Regions from separate parts of the Massilia sp. UBA6681 genome, predicted to be linked through region 2. Evidence: predicted binding sites of a transcription regulator. Region 2 holds the regulator's gene; the other holds the start of a gene.
What was found. Region 2 encodes FNR, which switches genes on or off when oxygen is low (the NO sensors DNR and NnrR bind a similar motif). Its sites were predicted from a motif close to TTGATNNNNATCAA; they were not measured.
Positions count from the first base shown of each region.

Region 1 (3,402 bases), on a different contig from region 2:
CAACCGGACATCCTCCGATGACGCGCGTGGTGATCATCACCGGCGCCTCGGATGGCATTGGCGCCGAGATCGCTCGCCAGCTGGCGGCAAAAGAAGGCGCGAGCGTGGCCTTGGTGCTGGCGGCGCGTAACGCGGCCCAGCTCGACACGGTGGCGGGCGAATGCGCGGCGCTGGGCGCGCAGACGCTGGTGGTAGCGACCGACGTCGGCGTGCAGATTCAGTGCCGGCGACTGGTGGTCAGCGCCGTCGAGCACTTCGGGCGCATCGACGTCCTGGTCAACAACGCCGGCCGCTCGGCCCATGCGCTGTTCGAGGAAGTCGAGGACCTGTCCTGGTACGAGGAGCTGATGCGCGTGAACCTGTGGGGCGCGGTCTGGTGCACCCAGGCCGCGCTGCCGGCGCTGAAGGCCTCGAGGGGCCGCATCGTTGCGGTGTCCTCGCTGGCCGGCCTGGTCGGCGTGCCGGGGCGCACCGCCTACAGCGCCACCAAGTTTGCCATGACCGGCTTCTTTGAAGCGCTGCGCGCCGAAGTGAAGGGCCATGGCGTGTCCGTGACCACCGCCTATCCGGGCGTGGTGGCGACCAGGATCCGCTACCGCGGCTTCAATGCGCAAGGGGAGCCGATGGGCGCGAGTGCACTGAACGAGGAGGGCGCGATGAGCGTGGAAGAATGCGCACGCCTCATCATCGAAGGGATGGAGGCGCGCCGGCGCGAAGTCGTCATGACGGCCAAGGGCAGGCTCGGGCGCTTCCTCAAGCTGATCGCGCCCGGCCTGGTGGAAAAGATGGCGCTGGCGGCCCTCAAGGAGGACGTTCGTCCCCGTTGACTTAGCCGTCTTCGCCGGCCACATGCGGCCCGGCGCGTCGGATGGTGAGCTGTCGATGTACCGTCGTGCTTGCGCCACGACTGTCGGTGACGGTCAGGCTGGCGCGGTAACTCCCTGGCGCGCCATAGGCATGCTAGCCGCTCGCATTCCCCGCGCCATTGCGCTCGCTTACGACAGCGGCATCCTTGCTTTCATCGCCCCATGTCCACGTCGCCCTGTGGATGTCACCCAGCTTGGCTTCCTTGAAGGCGGCGGAAAAGCTCGACAGCGCCTGCGCCACGATCGCGCCATTGTCCGATATGGCGAGCGCGTTCCGCAGTACCAGTGCCGGACGATCTGCGCGTAGGAAGGATCGATAGCGCCGCAGTACTGAACCCGGAAGTTCTTGATCTGCATCAAAGAAACTGCGAGCCCGGGAGAGCAGACTGGCACCGATTCTCTCAAACGGCAAGCGCCTGATTGGTGCCGGATGTCCTGACCGGTACAGACCTGTAGGGCTTAGTGATGGAGGTTGCCATGTACCAGCGTATCCTGCTCCCGACCGACGGTTCGGAGGCATCCCAGCGTGCTATCCGGGCCGGCGTCGACTTCGCCAAGAGTCTGGGCGCCGAGGTGGTCGGCATGACCGCCACGCCCGAATTCCATACCTTCACCGCCAATGCCGAGATGATGGAGCAAACCCGCGACCAGTATCTCGCATCCAGCAGGGCGCACGGGCAGCGCCTCCTGGACGAGGTGGCGGCGCTGGCGCGCGATGCGGGTGTGCCCTGCAGCTGCGTGCAAGTCGTCTCCGACGAGCCGTACGAAGCCATTATCGCCACGGCGCGCGAACGGCTCTGCGACCTGATCGTGATGGCATCGCATGGGCACAAGGGCATCAAGGGACTGCTGCTGGGCAGCGAAACACAGAAAGTGCTGGTCCACAGCCTGATTCCGGTGCTGGTGCACCGCTAGGCGCGCGGGAGAATGGCATTCATGTACAAACGCATCCTGGTGCCGACCGACGGCTCGGCGGTCGCCGAGGCGGCCGCCGACACCGCCATCGATCTTGCGCGTGCGTGCGGCAGCGAGATCGTCGCGCTGTGCGTCGCCCTTCCCGAGCCGGTCCTGCAGGCGCTCGAAGGTTCGATGACCTACGATCCGGGCGCGCGGGCCGACGTGCTGCTGGAGCATGCCACCCACTATGTCGATGCCATCGCCGCGCGCGCACAAGCGGCCGGCGTGCCTTGCACGAAAGTGACGACCAATGCGCTCGACGTGGCCGAGGCGATCGCCGACGCGGCGCGCCAGCACGGTTGCGACCTGATCGCGATGGGATCGCACGGGCGGCGCGGGATCAGCCGCTTGCTGGCCGGCAGCGTCACGCAGGCGGTGCTCGCCTATGCGCCGGTCCCGGTGATGGTGCTGCGCCCGGTGGCTGGCGACGTCCGGGCCCCGGCGGATGCGCAGGCGCTGGCGAGGGCCTGGCCAGCCAGGGATCCCGACTAGGGGCGCCGGTGCAGCGTGGGGCAGCGGGATTCCGCGTCCACGTTCTCCGATAGCGGGTGTTCCCGCGGGGAGGGCGAAGGATGCCCGTGCTCACGAGGCCGCCGCATGCGCACCATGCCGTCGGCGGCGCCCTCCAGCGCGAAGCCGAGGCCGGCGGCAAGCCTGTGCATCCGCGTGTTTTCCGGGAGCGCGAGGCCTTCGAGGAGCGGCACGCCGCGCGCGTCGCAGTAATCGAGCAGGCTGGACAACAGGATCCGCCCCAGCCCGCATCCTTGCAGGTCCGATCGCACCGTCACGGCGAATTCGCCGCGCAGGTCGTCCGGGTCGAATACGACGCGCGCCACGCCCAGCGTCTCGCTGCCGGCCGGCACGGCGCGGGTGGCGATCAAGGCCATTTCGCGTGCGTAGTCGATCTGCGTGAAGCGCGCCAGCTGTTGCGGAGAGAGTTCGCGCATCATGCCGAACATGCGCATGTGCACGTCCTCAGGGCTCAAGGCCTTGAAGAAGTCCACATGCGCAGCCGCGTCCTCGGGCCGGATCGGGCGGATCGTCAGCGGCCCGATGCTGCTGGCGACCTGGCGTTCGAGGTGTTCCGGGTAGGGCAGGATGGCCAGGCGCGCGCTGCCGTCGCGGCCCGGCGGCACCGGTTCCAGCCGCATGCGGGCGTCGAGCGCCACCACGCCGCCGGCGTCCGCCAGCAGTGGATTGATGTCGAGCTCGACGAGCTCGGGCAGGTCGGCCGCCATCTGTCCGACCCGCACCAGCACGTCGCATAGCGCGTCCAGGTCGGCCGGGGGCAGGTTGCGGTAGCCGGCCAGCAGCCGCGCCACCCGGGTGCGCTTGACGAGGTCGGCGGCCAGTACCCGGTTCAGTGGCGGCAGCCCGACCGCCTGGTCGGCCGTGACCTCGACCGCGATGCCGCCATGGCCGAACAACACCACCGGACCGAATACCGGATCCGTGGTAATGCCGATGATCAGCTCCAGTGCCTGTGGCCGGCGCGCCATGGCCTGCACCGTAAACCCGGCCAGCCGCGCCTGCGGGCGCAGGCTGGCGACACGCGGGAGCATCGCATCGAGGGCCGCGC
Region 1 covers NZ_DKJX01000084.1:142,658-146,059, forward strand. Annotated here, with positions in the region: gene B2R83_RS14690 (SPFH domain-containing protein) at 1-21, shown strand, start outside; gene B2R83_RS14695 (SDR family oxidoreductase) at 18-827, shown strand; partial or broken gene B2R83_RS24060 (hypothetical protein) at 829-948, opposite strand; gene B2R83_RS14700 (hypothetical protein) at 961-1,107, opposite strand; gene B2R83_RS14705 (universal stress protein) at 1,344-1,781, shown strand; gene B2R83_RS14710 (universal stress protein) at 1,794-2,315, shown strand; gene B2R83_RS14715 (bifunctional acetate--CoA ligase family protein/GNAT family N-acetyltransferase) at 2,312-3,402, opposite strand, start outside.
Region 1: B2R83_RS14705 (universal stress protein) is a predicted target of FNR. The motif match lies at 1,213-1,226, and genes of this name have one in related genera.

Region 2 (3,402 bases):
GGTTGACGGCCGCATAGAAGGTCCACGACAGCAGCGCGCCGATCGCCGACAAGAGGCCGATGCCCGACCCGCCATCCAGGGAAGACAAGGAATCCCAGCTGATGCAGGCCAGGCCGGCCCCGCCCAGCAGCAGGGAGGGGACCAGGCGCCGCAAGGACACCGCGCCGTGCTCGCGCAAGCCCGCCAGGGTCACGGTGATCGGCAGCAGCCCGATCACGATCGAGGTCATGGCCACGCCACCCAATTGGACGGCCTGGGCCAGGAACAGGTAGTACACGATGTTGCCCGCCAGGCTGAGCCAGGCCAGGCCGCGCCAGTCGGCCCGGGTCAGGCGCTGCCTGAGCCGCGGCCAGGCGCGGGCGACGAGGATGGCGGCGACGATGCCATAGGCCAGGTAGCGGCCCGCCGCCAGCTGCAGGGCCGAGAAGCCCGGCACCAGTTCCGGGGCCAGGAACACCAGGCCCCAGAAGGCGCCCGCGGTGATGCCGGCGCCGATGCCGAGCTGGGTGGTGTGGGCTGTGGCGTGAATCTGCGAAAGCATGGTCGATCTCCTTGGGAAGGGAGATTGTCGTCCGGATGCCCGCGGCGCTCTTGACCCTGGCTACTGCTGGTTTGACAGATTCTCGCGATACGCGCGCCGGTAGGCCGCGGGCGTGGTGTCCATCGCCCTGCGCATGGCACGGGTCAGCGCGCTCTGCTCGGAAAAGCCCGCTGCCAGCGCGATCTCGGCCACCGGGCGCGCCGTCGCACGCAGCCATTCGCAGGCATGGCGCAGGCGGCAGTCCAGCAGCCAGTCGTGGGGCGTGCTATCGCGCTCTTCGCGAAACAGCGCATGCAGGCGGCTGACGCTCAGGCTGGCGGCGCGCGCCATGGCCTCGGTGGTCCAGGGCAGGCCAGGTTCGGCCTCGATGCGGGCGAGCAGGGCCGCCAGACGCGAGCCAGGCGCGGGCGCGCCCAGCACCAGGGTGTCGAGCAGCAGCGGGGTCCAGCCGGCCAGCACGGAAGGCGCGGGCGGCCGGGTGGCGGCCATGATGCCCATGAATTCGACCAGCTTGCGGGCCGCGGGACCGATGGCGCCGAAGGGCTGCTCGAGCAGGCGCTGCCAGGGTCCTTGCGCGAAGGTATCCGGTCCCAGGTCGACGATCAGCGACCGGTTGGCCACCGGGCTGCACTGCGAGTGCCAGGCGCCGGGCGCCACCACCGCCACGCGCAGCGGATCGAGCCGGGCCTGGCGGCCTTCGATTTCCACGGCGACTTCGCCGCTCACGGGCAGCACCAGCTGGCCGAACTCGTGGCGGTCCGAGCTGCGCGCGGCGCCATAGCTGCGCAGGTGCAGGTCGAGCAGCGGCGCAGCCATCCTGGCTGATCCTAGCCCATCGGGCTGCAGACGTCGGTGCCGGCCGCCAGCGCCTTGAGCTTGGCCGGGTCGAGCAGGGTGACTTCGCGCTTGTCGACCTGCAGCCAGCCCTGCTTCTTGAAGCGCGACAGCAGGCGGCTGATGCTTTCGATGGTGAGCCCGAGGTAGTTGCCGATGTCTTCGCGCGACATGCGCAGCTGGAAGCTGTGCGGCGAATAGCCGCGCGCCGCGTAGCGTGCCGACAGGTTGACCAGGAAGACGGCAAAACGCTGCTCCGCCCGCATATTGCCGAGCAGCAGCATAACGTTCTGTTCGCGCGTGATTTCCTGGCTCATGATGCGGTGGAAGTGGCGCAGCAGGGCCGGCACGTGGCCGAACAGCTCTTCCAGGCGCGAGAACGGGATCTCGCACACCTCGCTGTCCTCGAGGGCCACGGCGTCGCAATGGTGGGTGCCGCTGATGGCGTCCATGCCCAGCAGTTCGCCGGCCATCTGGAAGCCGGTGATCTGGGCTTCGCCGGCGGCGTTCACCTGATAGGTCTTGAAATGGCCGAAGCGCACCGCGTACAGGTTGCGGAAGGGCTCGCCCATGGCGTACAGGCGCTCGTCGCGCGCGAGGCGGCGGCGGCGGCCGATGATCTGGTCGAGGCGATTGATGTCGGCATCCTCGAGGCCCATCGGCAGGCACAGCTGGTGCATGCTGCACGCGCTGCAGCTGGCCTTGAGGGCCTGGATGACCTTCGCTTCGCCCGGGAGCGAGATGGGTTGGTTCATGGCATGGAAACGAAAATGCTGACGCGGCCATTATAGACAAAGGCCGCGTCCGCGGGTTTCATTTCCAAATAACAAGCCCGATTACAGGTGATGCCGGTGTTCCGCCTTCATCCTGTAGTACTCCTGGCGGCCCTTGGCGCGCACGGTCGCGGCGACCTCGGCTGCTTCCTGCGCCGCCTGGTTCACGGTCGCGAAGGCGTCGGCGTTCCCCTTGAGCGCTTCCACGGCCTGCTGCGATTGCGCCGTGCCCGCCAGCGCCAGCCCGAAGGTGGCCGACACCGCCAGCTCGGCGGCCAGGGTGTCGAGGCTCGGCGCCACCACGTCCTGCGCCGCCTTGGCCGCCTGCAGCTCGGCGCTGGCCTGGGGCGCTGCCAGCGTGCGCGCCAGGTCCATGTCGCCGGCGACCCGCGCCAGGAAATCGAGCGCCGCGCGGCTGCCGGACCGGTTGGCCAGGTCGCCGAGGCGCAGCAGGGCCGTGTTCCTGGCATTGAACACGGCACGGCCGGCGCGCGGCTGCTGGACGAAGTCGATCATCGGCTGGACCGCGATCTCGCTGCCGATGTAGCCGAGGGTGGCCACGATCTGGGTCAGGAACTCCTCGTGCTGCTCCGGCTCGTTCACCAGCCAGTCCAGCAGCAGGCGGGCGTCCTTCTCGCCGTACTGCGAGGCCAGCTCCCATGGCACGCCCTCGATCCAGTGCTGGGAGACGAAGTCGCGCACGTCGGCAGGCAGCGCCAGGCCGCCTGCGCCGCAGGAGCAGCCGCCGGCGGCCATCACCTTGCCGCTGATGCTGAGCGGGCCCGAAAGGAAGGCCGAAGACTCGGCCGCGTTGACCACGTGGTGGTCGGCGCCGACGGACGGGTACATGACCGCGCGCGGGTCGTCGGTGCGGTGGCTGAGGCCGCAGTTGTGGTCGTACTCGTGCACCCAGATCAGGCCTTCCTGGTTCGCGGTGAAGCGCACCGCGGCCACGTTGACCGAGGCGCTGCCGACCGGGGCGCAGCCGATGATGCCGTCGCCGGGGCCGCCGCACCAGCGGATGGCCTGCACGATCTTGACCCCGCTGCCTGCGGTCAGGAGGGCATTCAGGTCGTTTGACGTCTGGATGGTGCCGGGGATGTTCGCCGGCAGCAGCCGGACCGCGCCGTTGCGCACGAAACGGACCGGGGTCGCGACGTCCGGCCCGGTGTCGTCGTTCTGGAGGATCGTGCCCATGTCGGCCAGGATCCGGTCGGCCTCGGCTTCGCTCAGGGCCACGCTGCTGTGGCGGTG
Region 2 covers NZ_DKJX01000120.1:10,047-13,448, reverse strand. Annotated here, with positions in the region: gene B2R83_RS21965 (DMT family transporter) at 1-541, opposite strand, end outside; gene B2R83_RS21960 (helix-turn-helix transcriptional regulator) at 602-1,357, opposite strand; gene fnr (fumarate/nitrate reduction transcriptional regulator Fnr) at 1,369-2,130, opposite strand; gene B2R83_RS21950 (hypothetical protein) at 2,212-3,402, opposite strand, start outside.